One region of the Lysobacter sp. 22409 genome, then DNA from elsewhere that is predicted to be linked to it. Evidence: predicted binding sites of a transcription regulator. Region 1 holds the regulator's gene; each other region holds the start of a gene.
What was found. The regulator sigma-54, encoded in region 1, starts transcription at its own class of promoters, with help from an activator protein. The targets are predictions, from matches to a motif close to TGGCACGNGCNTTGC.
Positions count from the first base shown of each region.

Region 2: the regulator sigma-54 is predicted to act here: its motif matches at 2,404-2,418, upstream of pgaA (poly-beta-1,6 N-acetyl-D-glucosamine export porin PgaA).
Region 3: the regulator sigma-54 is predicted to act here: its motif matches at 1,873-1,887, upstream of glnA (type I glutamate--ammonia ligase).

Region 1 covers NZ_JBQEOE010000001.1:54,032-60,485, forward strand. Annotated here, with positions in the region: gene lptC (LPS export ABC transporter periplasmic protein LptC) at 1-291, shown strand, start outside; gene lptA (lipopolysaccharide transport periplasmic protein LptA) at 272-799, shown strand; gene lptB (LPS export ABC transporter ATP-binding protein) at 799-1,518, shown strand; gene ACTJJK_RS00270 (RNA polymerase factor sigma-54) at 1,601-3,010, shown strand; gene hpf (ribosome hibernation-promoting factor, HPF/YfiA family) at 3,242-3,571, shown strand; gene ACTJJK_RS00280 (PTS sugar transporter subunit IIA) at 3,614-4,078, shown strand; gene hprK (HPr(Ser) kinase/phosphatase) at 4,273-5,223, shown strand; gene rapZ (RNase adapter RapZ) at 5,220-6,131, shown strand.
Region 2 covers NZ_JBQEOE010000005.1:163,777-170,230, forward strand. Annotated here, with positions in the region: gene pgaB (poly-beta-1,6-N-acetyl-D-glucosamine N-deacetylase PgaB) at 1-235, opposite strand, end outside; gene pgaA (poly-beta-1,6 N-acetyl-D-glucosamine export porin PgaA) at 238-2,202, opposite strand; gene ACTJJK_RS04525 (GH92 family glycosyl hydrolase) at 2,618-6,094, shown strand.
Region 3 covers NZ_JBQEOE010000040.1:35,027-41,480, reverse strand. Annotated here, with positions in the region: gene glnA (type I glutamate--ammonia ligase) at 386-1,795, opposite strand; gene ACTJJK_RS18345 (undecaprenyl-diphosphate phosphatase) at 2,086-2,892, shown strand; gene ACTJJK_RS18340 (DUF2750 domain-containing protein) at 2,943-3,434, shown strand; gene ACTJJK_RS18335 (hypothetical protein) at 3,520-4,023, shown strand; gene ACTJJK_RS18330 (DUF4377 domain-containing protein) at 4,151-5,080, shown strand; gene ACTJJK_RS18325 (DUF4377 domain-containing protein) at 5,179-6,033, shown strand; gene ACTJJK_RS18320 (RDD family protein) at 6,058-6,454, opposite strand, start outside.

The sequences.
Region 1 (6,454 bases):
GGGCCGTGGGAAGTGCGCTCGCAGCGCGGCTGGGTCAGCGCCGAGGGCGACGAAGTACGCCTGCGCGGCCAGGTCAAGGCCGACAGCACCAATGCCGACGGCAAGCCGATCAATATCTCGACCGAGGAACTGAACGTGTTCCCCGACACGAACAAGGCCACGTCGGCCGTTCCGGTCAGGTTGATTCAGCCCGGCACTATAATGACGGGCTCGGGACTGCAGGCCGATCTCGAAACCAAGAACGTCACCATCCCCAACGTCAAGGTCCGCTATGAAGCGAAAGCCCGCTAACTGGCCGGCGCTGTGCCTGGTCGCCCTTCTGCTGGCGCCGGCGGCCGCGCTCGCGCGCTCTTCGGACCGCAACCAGCCCATGGATGCCGGCGCCGACAGCAGCAATTGCTCGGTCAGCACCGATTCGGGCCCTTGCGTGCTCACCGGCAACGTCAAGATCACCCAAGGCACCTTGATCATCAATGCCGCCAAGGCCGACATCAAGCGCGCCGGCGGCGACATCAGCTTCGTCACCCTGACCGGCTCGCAGGCGACGCTGAAGCAGGAACTCGACGACGGCGCTCCGTTCAACGGCCGCGCCAACAAGATCGAGTACGACATGCCGAAGGACACCATCGTCCTGACCGGCAACGCCTACGTCGACAAGAACGGCGACACCATCAAGAGCGAACGCATCGTCTACAACTCCAAGACCGGCCAGGTCGAGAGCGGTGGCACCGGCGGCCGCGTCAACATTCGCATGCTGCCCAAGAGCAAGACCGCCGCGCCGGCCAAGGGAGGCGGCTGATGCTGGTCGCACAAGGCCTGCGCAAGGCCTACCGTTCGCGCGAGGTCGTGCGCGACTTCGGCCTGACCCTCGATGCGGGCGAAGTGGTCGGCCTGCTCGGCCCCAACGGCGCCGGCAAGACCACCTGCTTCTACATGATCGTCGGCCTGGTCCCGGCCGATGCCGGCCAGATCGTCCTCGACGGCAAGGACATCACCTCCGAGCCGATGTACGCCCGCGCCAAGTACGGCGTCGGCTACCTGCCGCAGGAACCCTCGGTGTTCCGCAAGCTCAGCGTCGCCGACAACCTGCGCCTGGTGCTGGAACTGCGCGACGACCTCGACCGCGCCGGCATCGAGCGCGAGCTGGCCAGCCTGATGGACGAACTGCAGGTGACCCATGTCGCCGAGCAGCTCGGCGCCAGCCTGTCCGGCGGCGAGCGCCGCCGGGTCGAGATCGCCCGTGCCCTGGCCGCCCGCCCGCGCCTGATGCTGCTGGACGAACCCTTCGCCGGCGTCGACCCCATTTCGGTCGGCGAGATCCAGCGAATCGTGCGCCATCTCAAGAATCGCGGCATCGGAGTGTTGATCACGGACCATAACGTCCGTGAAACCTTGGGCATTTGCGACCGGGCGTATATCCTGAACGACGGTGGCGTGCTCGCGCAGGGGGCTCCGGACGCGCTGCTGGCCAATCCCGATGTCCGCCGTGTCTATCTGGGTGAGCAGTTCCGTCTGTAACCTAGCGGTTGCCGGGCGCGGACGGCGCCCACGACGCGCGGCCCGGGCCGACAGCCATCTCAGGTCGCGTTAGCAATCGATGATGAAGCCCCGCCTCCAAGCCTCGCTCGGACAACAGTTGGTGATGACGCCGCAATTGCGGCAGGCGATTCGCCTGCTGCAGCTGTCGGCTGTCGAACTGGAAGCCGAACTGGCCACCGCGATCGAGAGCAATCCGCTGCTCGACTGGACCGACCCGTCCGCGGTCAACGAAGACGAACCGCGCCCGCCGCCGAGCACCGAGGAAGGCGCCGAAGCGCCGACCGCCGAACCCGAATGGACCATGGACGACGGCGAGACCTGGTACGAGCGGGTCGGGCCCTCCGATCACGGCGATGAAGACTCGCCCGCGGCCGAACAGGTCGCCGAGGCCGAGACCCTGCACGACCATCTGCTGTGGCAACTGCACCTCAGCCCGCTGTCGCAGCGCGACCGCAGCATCGGCGTGGCCCTGATCGAGGCGATCGACGACGACGGCTACCTGCGCGAAAGCCTGGCCGCGATCGTCGAATCGCTGGCGATGGGCGTCAGCGAGGAAGAAGTCGCGACCGTGCTGCACCAGGTGCAGCGCTTCGACCCGGTCGGCTCCGGCGCTCGCTCGCTCAGCGAGTGCCTGAGCCTGCAGCTCAACACCTTGTCCGACGACACCCCGGGCAAGGCCCTGGCCCTGGTGATCGCCGGCGAACCGCTGGAACGCCTGCCGAGGATCGGCGCGGCCGGCCTGGCCAGCGAACTCAAGCGCGACATCGCCGAGGTCGAGACCGCGGTGCAGTTGCTGCGCTCGCTCGACCCGCGCCCCGGCGCGCAGATGGGCGCGATCTCCACCGACACCTATGTCACCCCCGACGTGGTGATCTGGCGCCAGAACGGCCTGTGGCGCGTGGCCCTGTCGGAAGCGATGCGTCCGCGTATCTCGATCCATCGCGGCTACGAAAGCATGATCCGCCACGCCAACGCCTCCGACGCCAGCTATCTGCGCGGCCATCTGCAGGAAGCGCGCTGGCTGCTCAAGAGCCTGGAAGCGCGCGGCGACACCTTGCTCAAGGTCGCGCGCTGCCTGCTCAAGCAACAGGCCGGTTTCCTCGAATTCGGCGACAGCGCGCTGCGCCCGCTGACCCTGCGCGAGGTCGCCACCGAAGTCGGCCTGCACGAATCCACGGTCTCGCGCGCGATCGCCCGCAAGTACGCGCGCACCCCGCGCGGGACCATGCCGCTGCGCGCTTTCTTCGCCTCCGGCATCGACACCGGCTCCGGCGGCGAGGCCTCCAGCACCGCGATCCAGGCCATGATCCGGCGCCTGATCGAGGCCGAGAACCCGCGCAAACCCCTGTCCGACGCGCGCCTGGCCGAAACCCTCAAGGCCACCGGCGTGCCGGTCGCGCGCCGCACCGTGGCCAAGTACCGCGAGGCGATGAGCATCCCCTCGTCGCAAGAGCGCGTGCGCATGGCCTGAGGCCGCCAAATCCCGCAAAGCCGCGGGATTTCGGCCTCTATTCCCCATCGAATCAGTGACTTAACAACGACCTACGACCATTGTTGCGGTCTTGCCACTTGCACCCAGAGCTGAGCGTGAGATGCTGGAATCCCTGGCCCCGGCCAGGGCGTCAATCAGGCCCCGAAGCCGTCGACGACCGACGGTCCGGAGCCCAGTCTGCATTCTCCCGCGACGTGAAGGAGGTCTCCGATGCGTATCGAAACCCACGGCCAGCAACTGGAAGTCACTGCAGCCCTGCGTGACTATGTGGAAACCAAGCTGGCCCGTCTGCAACGCCATTTCGACCAACCCTTCGACGTGCGTACCCAGCTCAGTCTCGACAAGCCCGACCATCGCGCCGAGGCCACCGTTCTCATCGCCGGCCGTACCCTGCACTGCGACGCCGCCGCCATCGACATGTACGCCGCCATCGATCTGCTCGCCGACAAGCTCGACCGCCTGCTGATGAAGCACAAGAGTAAGCAAGTCGACCATCACCGTGGCGAAAGCCTCGCACGCAACGGCGAATTCGTAGGCTGAACCCGCTCCCCGGGACCCGGTCATCGATCCAGACACGCTGTCATGCCGCTTTATGAATTACTGAGTGCGGAACGGGTCGCGATCGTGGTCGAGCCCGGCGATCGCAATACCGTGCTCGATGTCGCCGCACGCATGCTCTGCGACGGCAATGCCTCCACTGCGTTCGCCCTGCGCGCAAGCCTGGGCGAACGCGAACGCCTCGCCAGCACCGCCATCGGCCACGGCGTCGCCATTCCGCACGCGCGCACGCCCTTGTTCGAAAACAGCCGCGGCGCCTTTCTCAGATTGGCCCAGCCGATCGATTTCGGCGCCATCGACGGGCGCCCGGTCGACCTGGTCCTGGCCATGGCCATTCCCGAGCACCACGTCCAGCAACATCTGCAGTTGCTGGCGGAACTGGCCGAACGCTTCGCCGATAGCGGCTTTCTCGAGCGATTGCGCACGGCACCGAACGTCGCCGAGCTGAGCTATCGCCTGCTCGATCACGTTCGCCGCAGCGCGGCCTGAGCCGTGCCGTTCTGGGCTGCGGCGATTCGAGGCGTACGCATCTGAGACGCACTGATCCCAGCCCCGCTCGTTCCCCGAGCCGCTGAGCCGGTCTATCGGCTCGCCCGCCCCACTTGCTTCACACCGCGCCGCGGACGCGACCGGGTCCGCGCCGATGCGGACACTGCCATCGCTTTGCTCGTAAACTTCCGTCCATGAGCAAGAGCATCCGTGCAGGCGAACTGTTCGAACAGCAGCGCGAGCGCCTCGCCCTGCGCTGGGTGGCCGGCCAACGCGGCGACGGCCGCCTGGTCGAAGCGGTCAATACGGTCGCGCGGCGCCCGTCGCTGGCCGGCTATCTCAATGCGATCTATCCGAACAAGGTGCAGATCCTCGGCACCGAAGAGCTGACCTGGCTCGACGGCCTGGACTCGCGGCTGCGCTGGGAAACGATCGAGAAGATCATCCAGTTCCGGCCCTTGGCCCTGGTCATCAGCAAGGACCAGCCCTGCCCCGAAGACCTGCGCATCGCCGCCGAGGAAACCGACACCCCGTTGTGGGTCTCGCCGCGCCGTGGCCACGAGTTGCTCAATCACCTGCAATACCATCTGGCGCGCGCGCTGGCGCCGCAGATCACCCTGCACGGGGTATTCATGGAGATCTATTCGATCGGTGTGCTGATCACCGGCGAATCGGGATCGGGCAAGAGCGAACTGGCGCTGGAACTGGTGACGCGCGGCCATCGCCTGGTCGCCGACGACGCGCCGGAATTCACCCAGATCGCGCCCGACGTGCTCGACGGCACCTGCCCCGACATGCTCCAGGACCTGCTCGAAGTGCGCGGCCTTGGCGTGCTCAACATCCGCCAGATGTTCGGCGACACCGCGGTCAAGAACAACAAATACCTGCGCCTGATCGTGCACCTGACCAAGCCGATGAGCGAACCGCTGCCGGCCGGCATGGAGCGCCTGACCGGCGACACCGGCATCCGCCGCGTACTCGATCTCGACGTGCCGATGATCACCCTGCCGGTCATGCCCGGCCGCAACCTCGCCGTGCTCACCGAAGCGGCGACGCGGCTGCACAGCCTGCGCATGAAAGGCCTCGACCCGGCCGCGGCCTTCATCGCCCGGCACAGCAACTTCCTGGAGCGCGGCGAATCGTGAGCAACTCCCCCTTCGACACTGCCTCGGCCGCCGAGAGCAACGCTTTCACCCTGGTCATCGTCAGCGGCATGTCCGGCTCGGGCAAGTCGGTGGCGCTGAACACCTTCGAAGACCTGGGTTTCTACTGCGTCGACAACCTGCCGGCGGAACTGCTGCCGCAGTTCGTGCAGAACGTGATCAAGGCCGAGGAAGGCATGCCGACCAAGCTCGCGGTCGGCATCGACGTACGCAACCGCCACAGCGACCTGGCCAATATTCCCGAATGGCTGTCGGCCGTCGGCGCGCTCGGCGCCGACCCCAGGCTGGTGTTCTTCGAATCCAGCGACGGCGTGCTGCTCAAGCGTTACGCCGATACCCGCCGCCGCCATCCGCTGAGCCAGTTCGGCCTGGCCCTGGCCGATGCGATCTCGCTCGAGCGTCAGGTGCTCAAACCCCTGCGCCAGATCGCCGATGCGATCGTCGACACCAGCGAGCTCAACGTTCATCAGCTGCGCCGCCACGTCATCACCGAATTCGCGATGGGCGGCGACGCCGGCATGTCGCTGCTGTTCGAGTCCTTCGCCTATCGTCGCGGCGTGCCGGCCGACGCCGACTTCGTCTTCGATGCGCGCGGCCTGCCGAACCCGCACTGGAACCCGGCGCTGCGGCCCTTGTCGGGCCGCGACGGCGGCGTGCGCGATTATCTGGAAGCGCAGGCCGACGTGAACCTCTACGTCGAGCAGATCAGCCAGTTCCTCGACACCTGGCTGCCGCGCCTGCAAGCCGACAGCACGCGCAGCTACGCGACCATCGCCTTCGGCTGCACCGGCGGGCGCCATCGCTCGGTGTACCTGGCCGAACGCATGGCCGAACACGCCCGCACCCGCGGCTGGAACGAAGTCGCCGTGCACCATCGCGAGCTCGACTGAGCCGCGCGCCGCAGCTCATCCAGACCTCGAACGCAGCCCTCTTCTTGAGCGTGTTAACGCAGCCCTCCTCCCCCTTTGCAAAGGGGGCTAGGGGGATTTGCTCTTAAGCACCGTCAAGCCGCGCGTGCAGAGCAAATCCCCCGCGCCAGTCGCTTTCCACAGACTTCGTACCACGCAGGGCGCCGCCCCCTTCTGCAAAGGGGGCGAACTGACGCATGCGCCTTGCAGAGGGGAGGCGAACGCAGTTCCCCCTTTGCGGCGATATGAACGCGCTCTGAGCCTCGCCCGCGACCGGCTTGGCGTCCTTACAAATTTTTCCCATT
Region 2 (6,454 bases), on a different contig from region 1:
CGTGGCCGGACAACCAGTCCAGGTGCGCGGCGAAGTTCTGCGTGCTGACGGCGTAGGCATCGGGATCGCCTTTGCGCGCCACTTCGTCGCGCACGTCGTGATAGCTCAGCACCAACAGTTCGTTGGCGCCGGCCGCGAGCGGGGCCAGCGCGGCCACGGCCAGCACGGCGAACGCGAGCGCCCGGTGGATCAACCCGCGCAGGGGGGCAGCAAGCGGCGCAGCGAAATACAGCATGTTCATTCCTCACCCCAGCGGAAGCTCAGATCGAAGGCGACGCGGTCTTCGCGCACGCCGTCGTAGACCGGACGCGACCAGTTGAGGCCGTAGTTGAGAGTGCGGCCGGTGCCGAACCGCCATTCGTGTTCGTAACGCAGTTGCGGCACCCAGGCGCTGCCGTAGCCCTGCTGCCAGTACGGCCCGGCGGTGGCGGTGAGGCGCTGCAGGAAGTGGCGGGTGTAACGGCGCCAGGTCATGTGATCCAGGCGCACGCCGAGATTCAGCGAAGCGTCGCGGCTGGGGTTGAAATAGGGCACCTCGGCGTCGCGGCGACTGGCGCGGCTGGCCGACAGATCGGCCAAGCCGGCGACCTGGAGATGCGGGCTGGTGTACAGGCGCTGATCCAGGTTCAGCGCGACGGCGCTGCGGCGGTTGTCGTCGCTGTAGCGCAGTTGCTGCGCGCTCGCGCCGAGCGAAGTGCGCTCGCTCGGCGTCCAGCGCAGGCCCAGGCTCAAGGCATCGGCATCGATGCCGGCGCCGCGCGCCTGCAACGAAGCGTCCGGGGTTTGCCGATACCAGGACGCATTGGCGCGCCAGGCATCGTTGAGGCGCCAACCGGCATCGAGGTAATAACCGGTGCGGTCGCCGCGATCGAGCCAGCGGTCGTTGGCGCGGTCGACGCCGAAGCCCAGGCTCAGGCGGTCGTAGGCATACAGCGCGCCGATGCCGGCGCGGCGATCGTGGACGCGGTCGCCGGGGTAATCGGCCCAGGCATCCTGCGCGTGCGCGGTGAGGCGCCAGCGGTCGTTGATCAGCGGGCTGCGCACCTCGAGGCGGTGCACGGCATCGCGGGTGCCGAGCGGCGAGGCGGTGGCGCCGCCGCCGCGCGCATCGCTGCGGCCGCTGGCGGTGCTGAACAACCATTGCCAGCCCAGGCGGCTGTCCCAGGACTCGCTCATCTGCCGCACTTGCACGTCGCGCGGGCGGTTGGCGATCAATTCGTCGTGGATCGGCCGCGCCAGGTCGACGCGGGCGTGCTCGAGATAGGCGCCGACCTGGCCGACGCGCGCGCCGACGCCGGTCGGTTCCAGCGTGCTCGCCATCTGGAAGCGTTGCAGCGCGCGATCGGTCCAGCCGCGTTTTTGATAAGCGACGCCGAGATTGGTCTGCACGCCGGGGTTGTCCGGCCCGATCGCCGCCATCGCTTCGAGTCGCTGCTGCGCGCCGACGGTGTCTTCGCCGTACAGGCGGATCATGGTCTGGGTGCTGTCGGCGTCGTAATGGCGCCAGTTTTCGACGCTCTGCTTGGCGCCGTTGACGCGCACCCAGGCCGGTTCGGCGGCCTTGATCTTGTCGAGTTGGGCCAGGGCGTCGTCGAAACGCTCGCCTTCCGAATAGGCGTAGGCCAACTGCAGCTGCGAGTCGTGGTCCTCGGGCCATTCGCGCACGACGCGTTCGAGCACGGTCGCGGCTTCTTCGGGGCGTTTGTCGGCCAGCAGGGACGCGCCGACCTTGGACAAGGCATACATCGGTATCTCGACGCCCTCGGCCTGCAACGCGCGGTAGCGTTCGACCACCTCGGCGTGGCGTTCCAGATGGTTGAGCAGCATCAACTCGTCGAAACGCGTGCGTAGGTCGGCCTGGCGTTGCTCCGGCGTCTGGGTGGCGCGGTACTGCTCGAAGGCGTCGCGCGCGCTGCGCATTTCATCGAGGCGGGTGGCTTCGTCTTCGGGGTAGAGGCTGCCCCAGACCGCAAGGCGAGCGAGGCGGCCGGAGTCCAGGCGCTTGCGTTCGGCGGTATCGAACAGGTCGGGGCGGGCTTGGTACAAGGTCCAGGCGCGATGCGCGCTGCCCAGGTCGGCCAGGGTCAGTACTTGCAGGCGATACAGGCGGTCGTCGCCGGGCGTTGCCGCTTGCGCACTTTCGATGCGGGACAGCGCAGCGAGCCATTGCCGGTCGGCGCGCAGGCGCTCGATCTCCGGCATCGCATTCGTTGCGGTCGTTTGACGCTCCGCAGCAAAAACTGACGTCAGGGGGCAGATTGCGCTCGCGGTCGCCAAGGCGATTGAGAGAGCAAGTCGGTGCGGAGTCGGCATGAGCGACAGGGTCCGTAAGGCAGGGGGGTGCAGATGCGATTTATTCCAAGATAAAAATGTGATGCAAATCACATTTACAGGGAGGGTGGTGCAAAAGGTGTGCCAAGGGGCCCCGTCCGCTGCTTGAACGATGCTGGAAGTGCTTGTCTGGATTGGATTTTTTGCTCCCAAGACGCTGCCGAGGATGCTGCGGCGCGGTTTGACAAGCTCGATTTAGATCGATTTAAATCGAGAAAGCAGGGGCCTGTGCCGGTCGGCACAGTGCGAATCGGAGGCAGTCGCCGTCCGGGCAATGGGAGCGGGAATGTCGGCAACGTGGAGAGCGCGCCGCGATGGCGCACGGGCAGCGGCGAAGCACACCTTGGCGCTGGCCTTGGCCGGGGCACTGATGCCGACGGCGATGGCCGGGCCCGCGCGCAGCTTCTGGACCTCGTTCGAGGCCGGTGAGCCGGCCGCGGCCGAATCCACGGGCGGACCTGCGGCCACCGGGGCGGTGCCGCGCCTGAGTGCCGACGGCGGCCCGCCCGAGGCCGCCGCCCTGACCGCCAAGCCCGGCATGGGCTTCAGCGGTGTGCGCTCGCTGCGTTACCAGGGCGTGGGCAGCGGCGCCGCGCAAAGCGTGCAGGCCTTCGAGGTCGACATCGCCGTCGCCAAGGACACGCAGCTGTCGTATCGCCTGTTCCCGCTGTCGAGCGCGCACATCGCCGGCCAGCCGGCACCGTCGAAACTCGATGCGCTGCGCAACGGTTCGACCTATGTCGCCATCGACCTGGTGTTCGACGACGGCAGCCGTCTGTCGCAACGCAAGCCGCTCGATCTGTACGGCAATGCCTTGACCGCGCGCGAGCAGGGCATGGCGCGGTTGCTCTATCCCGACCAGTGGAACGCGGTCAGCAGCCGCATCGGCGAGGTCGCGGCCGGTCGCCGCGTGCGCAAGATCCTGCTGGTCCACGACGGCGACACGGCGTTGCCGTACCAGGGCTATCTGGACGACCTGCGCATCGCCCCGGCGCCCGCGCTCGCCAAGGGCAAGCGCGCGGCGCTGCGCCCGAGCGACTACGTCGACACGCGCCGCGGCAGCAATTCCAACAGCCGCTTCTCGCGCGGCAACACCTTTCCCGCGGTCGCGCTGCCGCACGGCTTCAACTTCTGGACCCCGACCACGAACGCCGGTTCGCACTGGATCTACCAGTACCAGGAGCGCAACGGCGACGACAACCGCCCGCGCATCGAAGCCTTCGCGCTGTCGCACGAGCCGAGCCCGTGGATGGGCGACCGCCAGACCTTCCACGTGATGCCGGCGATCGGCGAGGGCCGGCCCGAGTTCGACCGCAGCAAGCGCGCGCTGAGTTTCGGCCACGACGAGGAAACCGCGCGCGCCGATTACTACCGGGTGCGCTTCGACAACGGCCTGGTCGCCGAGATGACCCCGACCGACCATGCCGCGGTGATGCGCTTCACCTTCCCGGCCGAGCCCGGCGAGACCCGCGCGCAGTTGCTGTTCGACCACCGCGACGAGCACGGCGACATCCGCCTGGACCGCGACGGCCGCGCGCTCAGCGGCTGGAGCGAGAGCATGAGCAAGCTCTCGACCGGCGCCTCGCGTCTGTTCTTCTACGCCCGGTTCGACCGCCCGATCCGCGACGGCGCCCGGCTCGACCGCGACAAGGCCGGGCGCGACCGCGTCTCGGCCTGGTACGGCTTCGACCTGAGCGGCGATCCCACCCGCCAGGTGACGATGCGCATCGCCACCTCGCTGATCAGCGTCGAACAGGCGCAGCGCAACCTGGAGCTGGAAATCGGCGCCGACGAAGGCTTCGACGCGGTGCGCGAACGCGCCCGCGCCGCCTGGGACGCCAAGCTCGGCATCGTCCGCGCCGAGGGCGCGCCGGCGCACGAGCAAGCGGTGCTGTACTCCAATCTCTATCGTTTGTTTCTTTACCCCAACAGCGGCTACGAGAACACCGGCACCGCCGAGCGGCCGTTGTACAAATACGCGAGCCCGTTCTCGGCACCGACCGGCAAGGCCAGCGCCGGCGCCACCGGCGCGGCCGTCGTCGACGGCAAGGTCTACGTCAACAACGGCTTCTGGGACACCTACCGCACCAGTTGGCCGGCCTATGTATTGCTGACGCCGACGCATGCAGGCGAGATGATCGACGGCTTCGTCCAGCAGTATCGCGACGGCGGCTGGATCGCGCGCTGGTCCTCGCCGGGCTATGCCGACCTGATGGTCGGCACCAGTTCCGACGTGGCCTTCGCCGATGCCTGGCTCAAGGGCGTGCGCAATTTCGACGTGCGCTCGTTCTATCAGTCGGCGCTCCGCAACGCCTCCAGCGTCAGCAGCGTGCCGGGCGCGGGCCGCAAGGGCATCGAGCGGGCGATCTTCACCGGCTACACCGACACCACGGTCGGCGAAGGCCTGTCGTGGTCGATGGACGGCTACATCAACGATTTCGCCATCGGCCGCCTGGCCGGCGCGCTGGCGCAGCAGGCCGGCGCCGACGATCCCTACCAGGGCAGCTATCGCGACGATGCCGCGTACTACCGCAATCGCGCGCTCGGCTACGCCAACCTGTTCCATCCGCAACTGGGCTTCTTCGTCGGCCGCCATCGCGACGGCCGCTGGCGCTACACCGCGACCGAGTTCGACCCGACCCGCTGGGGCGGCGACTACACCGAGACCAATGCCTGGAACATGGCCTTCCACGCGCCGCAGGACGGCGCCGGCCTGGCCGCCTTGCACGGCGGACGCACCGCCTTGGGCAACAAGCTCGATCTGTTCTTCGCCACGCCGGGCACCTTCGAGGTCGGCAGCTACGGCGGCGTCATCCACGAAATGCTCGAAGCGCGCGACGTGCGCATGGGCCAGTACGGCCACAGCAACCAGCCTTCGCACCACATTCCCTATATGTATGCCGCCGCCGGCCAACCCTGGCGTATCCAGGAGAAAGTGCGCGACATCCTCGACCGCCTCTACGTCGGCGGCGAGATCGGCCAGGGCTATGCCGGCGACGAGGACAACGGCGAAATGTCGGCGTGGTGGTTGTTCAGCGCCGCCGGTTTCTATCCGCTGCGCATGGGCTCGCCCGAGTACGTGATCGGCGCGCCGCGCTTCGAGCGCATGAGCATCCGCCTGGAAAACGGCCGCGAACTGCAGATCAACGCGCCGAAGGTCAGCGCGCGCAATCGCTACGTGCAATCGCTGCGCGTCAACGGCGAAGCCTGGGACCGCTTGACCCTGCCGCATGAATTATTGGCGCAAGGCGCGGTGCTGGATTTCCGCATGGGGCCGTCGCCGTCGAACTGGGCGAGCAGCGCGCAGGCCTTGCCGGAATCGCTGAGCGCCGACGGCGAGACACCCAAGCCGCTGCGCGACCTGGGGCGGCGCGACAATGCGACGGTCGCCGGTGTCGCGGCCAAGCAAGCAGCGGCTTTGTTCGACGACGACGCGACCACTTCGACGCGCTTGAGCGGGCCGATGCCGCTGCTGAGCTGGAACTTCAAGACGCCGGCGACGGTACGCTTGTACACCCTGACCTCGGCGGCGCGACGCGGCGATCCGCAGGCCTGGGCCTTGCAGGGTTCCAACGACGGCGCGCAATGGACCACGCTCGACGAACGCAGCGGGCAGGTCTTCGCCTGGCGCAAGCAGACGCGCGCGTTCGCCATCGCCGAGGCCGCCGCGTACTCGCGTTATCGCTTGCGTCTGCTCGCCGACGGCGCCGGGCAGGGCGGCATCGAGCTGGCCGAAGTGGAGTTGCTCGGCGAGGCGAAGTAGGGCCGGCGTTGCCGGCTGCTTCAGCGCGCCCGCGCCGCGACAACGTCGAATACGTTGTGCGGCGGTCGCTGCGACGGTAATACCACAGCGCGTTCCGACAACGCGTTCAGACAGTTCAGGCCGCAGCGCAAGCGTGCGGCTACGCCGCAGTCGTCATGCGCCATCGCTCGGTGCAGGCCGTTTTCGTCGTGCACCGTCGGTCGGCGCGCGCCACGTTAATCTGTCGGCGCTCCCATTGGCGCTGTGACGCGCTGTGCGCTTTAACGGAAACCTCATGCGTTCGCCTCGAACGCAGCGGTCCGATCGCGCGAATCGTTCCCGTTATGTCCCGATATCGCCCCGTGTTCTTCCTCGGAACGC
Region 3 (6,454 bases), on a different contig from region 1:
GATGGCTGCGTACTCGTCGCGTCGGCTGCAGTGCGTCGGTCGATCGTTTCTGGGTTTCGGGGTTTGCGTTCTGCTTCGTTTTCGGTTTTCGGTTTTCGGTCCGGGACTTTGCGCTGCGTGTCCTGGGTTTGTTCGGGCAAGCCGCTCCCGCGACGTCGACCTCAGGCCGATATCGGGTGGCGTGGGCGAGTGGCGTCGCCCGGGAGGGTTCGTCTTCCCTGAAAGCGACACGGCCCGGAGCGTTAGCCCCGGGCCGTGTGCTGGTTACCGCATGTCGCGCATCGCGTCCGCGCGCCGCCGCGTGGCATCCCGCCGCGCCGCATCGAAGCGGCGCGGGCGATCGGGACGGCAGGCGGGTGGCGGCAAGGCGTAGGCGCTCATGTGATCAGACCGCGTAGTACATCTGGTATTCGAGCGGATGCGTCGCGGCGCGGAACTTGGTCACTTCCTGCATCTTCAGCGAGATGTAGCTGTCGATGAAGTCGTCGGTGAACACACCGCCGGCCTTGAGGAAGTCGCGGTCCTTGTCGAGCGCTTCGAGCGCCTGGTCGAGCGAGTGGCATACGGTCGGGATGCCCTTCTCCTCTTCCGGCGGCAGGTCGTACAGGTCCTTGTCGCTCGGCGCGCCCGGGTCGATCTGGTTCTTGATGCCGTCCAGGCCGGCCATCATCAGCGCGGCGAAGGTCAGGTAGCCGGACTGGATCGGGTCGGGGAAGCGCATCTCGATGCGGCGCGCCTTCGGGTTGGCCACGTAGGGAATGCGGCAGCTGGCCGAACGGTTGCGGGCCGAATAGGCCAGCATCACCGGCGCTTCGTAGCCCGGCACCAGGCGCTTGTAGCTGTTGGTGCCCGAGTTGGTGAAGGCGTTGATCGCGCGCGCGTGCTTGAACACGCCGCCGATGTACCACAGCGCCATCTGCGACAGGCCGCCGTAGCCGTCGCCGCTGAACAGGTTGACGCCGCCCTTGGCGAAGGACTGGTGCACGTGCATGCCGCTGCCGTTGTCGCCGACGATCGGCTTGGGCATGAAGGTCGCGGTCTTGCCGTTGCGGTGGGCGACGTTCTTGATGATGTACTTCATCGTCAACAGCTCGTCGGCCTTGGCGACCAGCGAGTTGAACTTGGTGCCGATCTCGCACTGGCCGGCGTTGGCGACTTCGTGGTGGTGCACTTCGACTTCGATGCCGACCTGCTCGAGGGTCTTGCACATCTCGGCGCGGATGTCGTGCAGCGAGTCGAGCGGGGCGACCGGGAAATAACCGCCCTTCACGCCCGGACGGTAACCGCTGTTGCCGCCTTCGTATTCCTTGCCCGAGTTCCAGGCGGCTTCTTCCGAATCGATGTGGAAGAAGGTGTGGCCCATCTCATTGGCGTAACGGACCGAGTCGAAGATGAAGAATTCGGGTTCCGGGCCGAAGAAGGCCTGATCGGCGACGCCGCTGGACTTCAGGTAGGCCTCGGCGCGCTTGGCGACGCCGCGCGGATCGCGCGAGTAGGCCTGCATGGTCGCCGGGTCGAGGATGTCGCAGGTCAGCACGACGGTCGGATCGGCAGTGAACGGGTCCAGGAACGCGGTCGAGGGATCCGGCAGCAGGATCATGTCCGACTCGTTGATGCCCTTCCAGCCGCTGATCGACGAACCGTCGAACATCTTGCCGTCTTCGAACAGCGAGGGCTCGACGATGGACTTGGGGAAGGTCACGTGGTGCTGCACGCCACGCATGTCGGTGAAACGCAGGTCGACGAATTCGACCTTGTGATCCTTGATGAGCTTTTCGACCTGTTCGAGAGACATGTTCGTTCCGGGAATGGGGAGTCGGGTGAAAGAGTCGTGCAACACGAGGGCATTGAAGCCGCCTGCCTATTGGGCAAGCAAGCGTCGTGCCAACTTTCAGTCGCCGGTAAGCCAATGAAATAAAAGCGAATCCTCGATTCACTGCCGACAGAACGCACCAGATGAGCGCAACGAAGCAAGCAATCGCACCAAATTAGTGCGGCACGCTTTCCGTTATTCTGGCGCGCCGCCGCGAACCCCCGATCGCGCCGCCGGCGTCCCGACTCCCCGACCCAAGACCCCCGCCCCTAATGACCGACCTGCTCGCCGCCCTGCTTCTCGGCATCATCGAAGGCATCACCGAATTCCTGCCGATCTCCAGCACCGGCCATCTGCTGATCGCGCAACACTGGCTCGGGCATCGCTCCGACCTGTTCAACATCTCGATCCAGGCCGGCGCGATCCTGGCCGTGGTGGTCATCTACTGGCGCCGGCTGTGGACGTTGGCGACCGGCTTCGGCCAGCGCGACAACCGCGACTACCTGTTCAAGCTCGCCCTCGCCTTCGGCGTAACCGCGGTGCTCGGCATCGCGGTCAAGAAGGCCGGCTTCTCCCTGCCCGACCAGGTGCTGCCGATCGCCTGGGCGTTGGTGCTCGGCGGTGTGTGGATGATCGCGGCCGAGCATTTCGCCGCCAAGCGCGCCGCCGCGCTCGGCGAACGCAGCGAGATCACCTGGACCGTCGCGACCCTGGTCGGCATCGCCCAGGTCGTCGCCGGCGTGTTCCCGGGCACCTCGCGCTCGGGCGCGACCATCTTCATCGCCCTGCTGGCCGGCACCACCAGCCGCGCCGCGGCGACCGAGTTCACTTTCCTGATCGGCATCCCGACCATGTTCGCGGCCAGTGGCTACGAACTGCTCGGCGTGCTCGGCACGCCCGCCGCGGCCAACGAAGACTGGAACGCGCTCGCGGTGGCCTTCGTCGCCTCGGCGGTGACCGCCTTCATCGCGGTGAAGTGGCTGTTGCGCTATATCCAGACCCACCGTTTCACCGCGTTCGCGATCTACCGCTTCGTGTTCGGCGCAGCGCTGTTGCTGTTGATGCCCTCAGGCAGTTGAATGACATCGCCCCAGCTGATCGAGTCGCCCCACCGGCAGGAGCCGCCGCCATGAACGAAGCAGATCGCGCCGCCGAACAAGAGTTGCTCGACTACGCGCAGTTGTCCGGACCCGAGCGCTACGCCGCCTTCGTCGCGGCCATCGCAGGCACCGGGCAGTTGTGGGTCGCCGAATCCGGCGAATTCGTCCTGACCCTGTTCGACGCCGACGGCCAGGAACTGCTGCCGGTATGGCCCTCGACCGGCACCGCGCGCGCCGCCCTGGCAGCCGCGCCGAACCTCAAGGGCTATGCGCCGGTGCTGCGCGAGTTGGAAGCCTGGCGCGCGAAGGCCGCACCGGCGCTGACCGAAGCCGGCCTCGGCGTCGGCGTGTTCCCGAACACGACGATGCAGTGCGCGGTGGTCACCCCGGCGGAACTGCTGGGGCATATCGACGCCGTGCTCGCCGACGAAAGCGAGCAGGAAGACGACGGCGACGGCCGCCTCGACCTGGAGCGCGCCCAGCGCGAACTGGCGCAAAAGTTCGCCAAGCCGAAGTCCTGAACCCCGCGCGGCGCGACGGCGCGTTCGCCCAGGAGCCGCGGGCGCTGTCGTGCCCGCAGCGCATCCCCTTCGACATGGAGTCGGCATGCACCGGATCTGTTCTGCCGCAGCGCTCGCCGCGGCGCTCGCGGCCTGTTCGCTGTCCTCATCCGTCGCGTCGAAACGCTCGGCCCCGACGTATCCGCTGCCGCAGACCCAGGCCGGCTTGTTGCGCGCCTTCGATTGGTATCCGCTGGAGGCCACCGATGCGCAGGGCCGTCGCGTCGGCGAGCTGCGCGGAGCGCGTCGACGCGGCCTGCATGTGAGCTTCGGCGACGAGAGCTATCGAGTGAAAGGGGCCTGCAACACCATCAGCGGCGCCTATCGGGTCGAAGGCGAACGGATCGTGCACGACGAACGGCTCGACGCGGTGCAGACCGTGGCGGGCTGCCGCGGCGGCGCGGCGATGGAGCGCGCCTTTTTCGCCCAGCCCCTGATCGGCGCGCATTTCTCCATCGACACCCGCAGCCGCGCGCCGGTCCTGCGCCTCACGGCCGACGACGGCGCGCACATGCAGTTGATCGGCCTGCCGGCCGCGCCGGCGCGCTGAAACGCGGGCGGGCGCGAGCTGTTTCCTTCTTCGACAACGTGACCGAACCCGCATTTGTCCGCGCCTCGGCGATGGCGCGCGACGGCACGCGCGACCCAGGCTATGCCATCTCGCCAAGGAGGCCCTCATGCCCACGCCATCTTCCGTTTCCACCCATCGCTACCGTGCGCCTCTGCTGACGCTGGTCGCCGCCCTGCTCACGGCCGCCTGCAGCAGCGGGGCCGGCGATCTGCCCGGCCATACTTCGGCGGCGGCGGCGACCGAGCCCGAACCCACCGCCAAACCGGGCGACGCGCGCCCGGCCGCGGTGACGCAGCGCCCGCCACCGCCGAAACCGGATCCGGGCCCGCAAGGCCTGGTCGGCTATCGCTGGCAGATACTGCTCGCGACCGCGGCCGACGGCCGCGCGCTGCCGGAGCTGCAGCCGAACGCGTTCTCGCAAATCCATTTCGAGTTCGGCGACGACGGACGCCTGACGATCGACGGACACTGCGGCGAAATGTCCGGCAACTATCGCCTGCGCGGCGATGTCCTCGAGGTGTCCGATGAAGTTCAACAGGCCCTCGGCTGTGTCAACCATCTCGCCCAGGCGACTTCGATCGCGGTCCACGAATACCTGCTCTCGCCTTATCGCTACCGCCTGGAGGGCCGGGGCGTGCGCCAGCGCCTGCACTTGACCAGCCGTAACGGCACCCAGTTGGTCTTGCAGACCGCGGATGCGCTGTGGGGCAGCAAACCGGTCGAGATGACGCTCGAGGTCGCGGCGAAAGAAGTCGATTGCGAAGGCCTGCTGGTCGCCGCATCCCGTTGCCTGTGGGTGCGCGAGCTGCATTACGTCCTCGGCCGGCGGGTGTCGGCCTCGGATTGGCATCGCTTCTACGGCCTTATCGAGGGCTATCGCCATTCACCCGGGGCGCACGAACTCGTCCATGTTCGCCATTACCCGCTGATGCTGCGCGGCCGGCTCGTAAGCTCGTATGCGCTGGACTACGCCACGCCCTCGGCCCCGGAACCGACCCATGTGAACGGCAGCGTAGGCGGAGCGGTCGCCCAATGATCGGCCCTGGCCGACCCGCGGCTGAACGCGGCCAACCCCATGGCCCGCGCACGGCCGTTGATCCTGTCTTCGCAGCAAACAATGGATCATCACGCCCCATGACTATCACTCGCCCCCTCGTTTTGTCCGCCGCCGCGCTGTCGCTCGCCCTGCTTGCCGCCTGCGCCGCGCCTTCCCACAACACCGGCAACGGCGACACCGCCAAGCTCGCCCACGACAGCGCCGCGCCGGCCGATGCCGCGCCGGCGACTTCCGCCATCGACCTGGACGGCTACAAGTGGAATCTCGACTCGGCCACCGACAGCGCCGGCAAGCCGATCGCCACGCTCCAGCGCGAAGGCAAGTACGGCCTGCAGCTGAGCTTCGTCAAGGACCGCCTCGGCGTGTCCGGCGGCTGCAACCACGTCGGCGCGATGTACGCGCTCAAGGGCGACCGTATCGAGGTCAAGCAGTTCCAGACCACGCTGATGGCCTGCCAGGACCAGCGCCTGATGCAAATGGACAGCGAGATTTCCAAGCAGCTCGAAGGCAGCGCGAAGTTCGCCATCGAAGGCGAGGCGCCGCAGCCGCGCCTGCTGCTGACCACCGCCTCGGGCAGCACGCTGAGCCTCAGTGGCGAGCCGACCGCGGAAACCCGTTACGGCAGCGCCGGCGCGACCGTGTTCTTCGAGGTCGACGCGCAGCGCCGCACCTGCCCGCATCCGCTGATGCCCAAGCACCAGTGCCTGTGGGTGCGCGAGCGCAGCTACGACGCCAACGGCGTGTCGCAGGCGCCGGGCGAGTGGCAGTTCCTGTACCAGGACATCGAGGGCTACAAGCACGAAGCCGGCGTGCGCAACGTCGTGCGGGTCAAGAAGTTCGACATCAAGAACCCGCCGGCCGACGCTTCGTCGGTGGCCTACGTGCTCGACATGGTGGTCGAGAGCGAACTGGTGCCGGCGCCGAAGTCGTAAGCCTCCACCGCGGACGCGCTGGGCTCAGCGCGTCCGCACCACCAGGGTCTTCGGCAGACGGTCGTGCCAGCCGGCAGGACGGCGACTGTCCGAGAACAGCACCGAAAACGGCTCGAACGGGATCAGGCGCGCGACACTGCGCCCGATCACCTGCCCCCAACTCGGCGGACGCCCCTGCTCGTCGACCACGCGGGTGCCGGTGATGAGCTTGCCCACGGTGACGCCGAACATGCCTTCGAGCGGGATGTAGTAGATCAGCATCAGGCCCACGCCGATGGCGTAGTCGCGCAGCAGGTTCGGCTGCTCCATCCAGGCCAGCGCGCCTTCCCCGGCGAACAGAACGTAGGCGAAGGCCAGCACGAAGCCGATCGCATAACAGGCGATGAAATCGATGAAGTAGTTGAAGAAGCGCCGGAGGAAG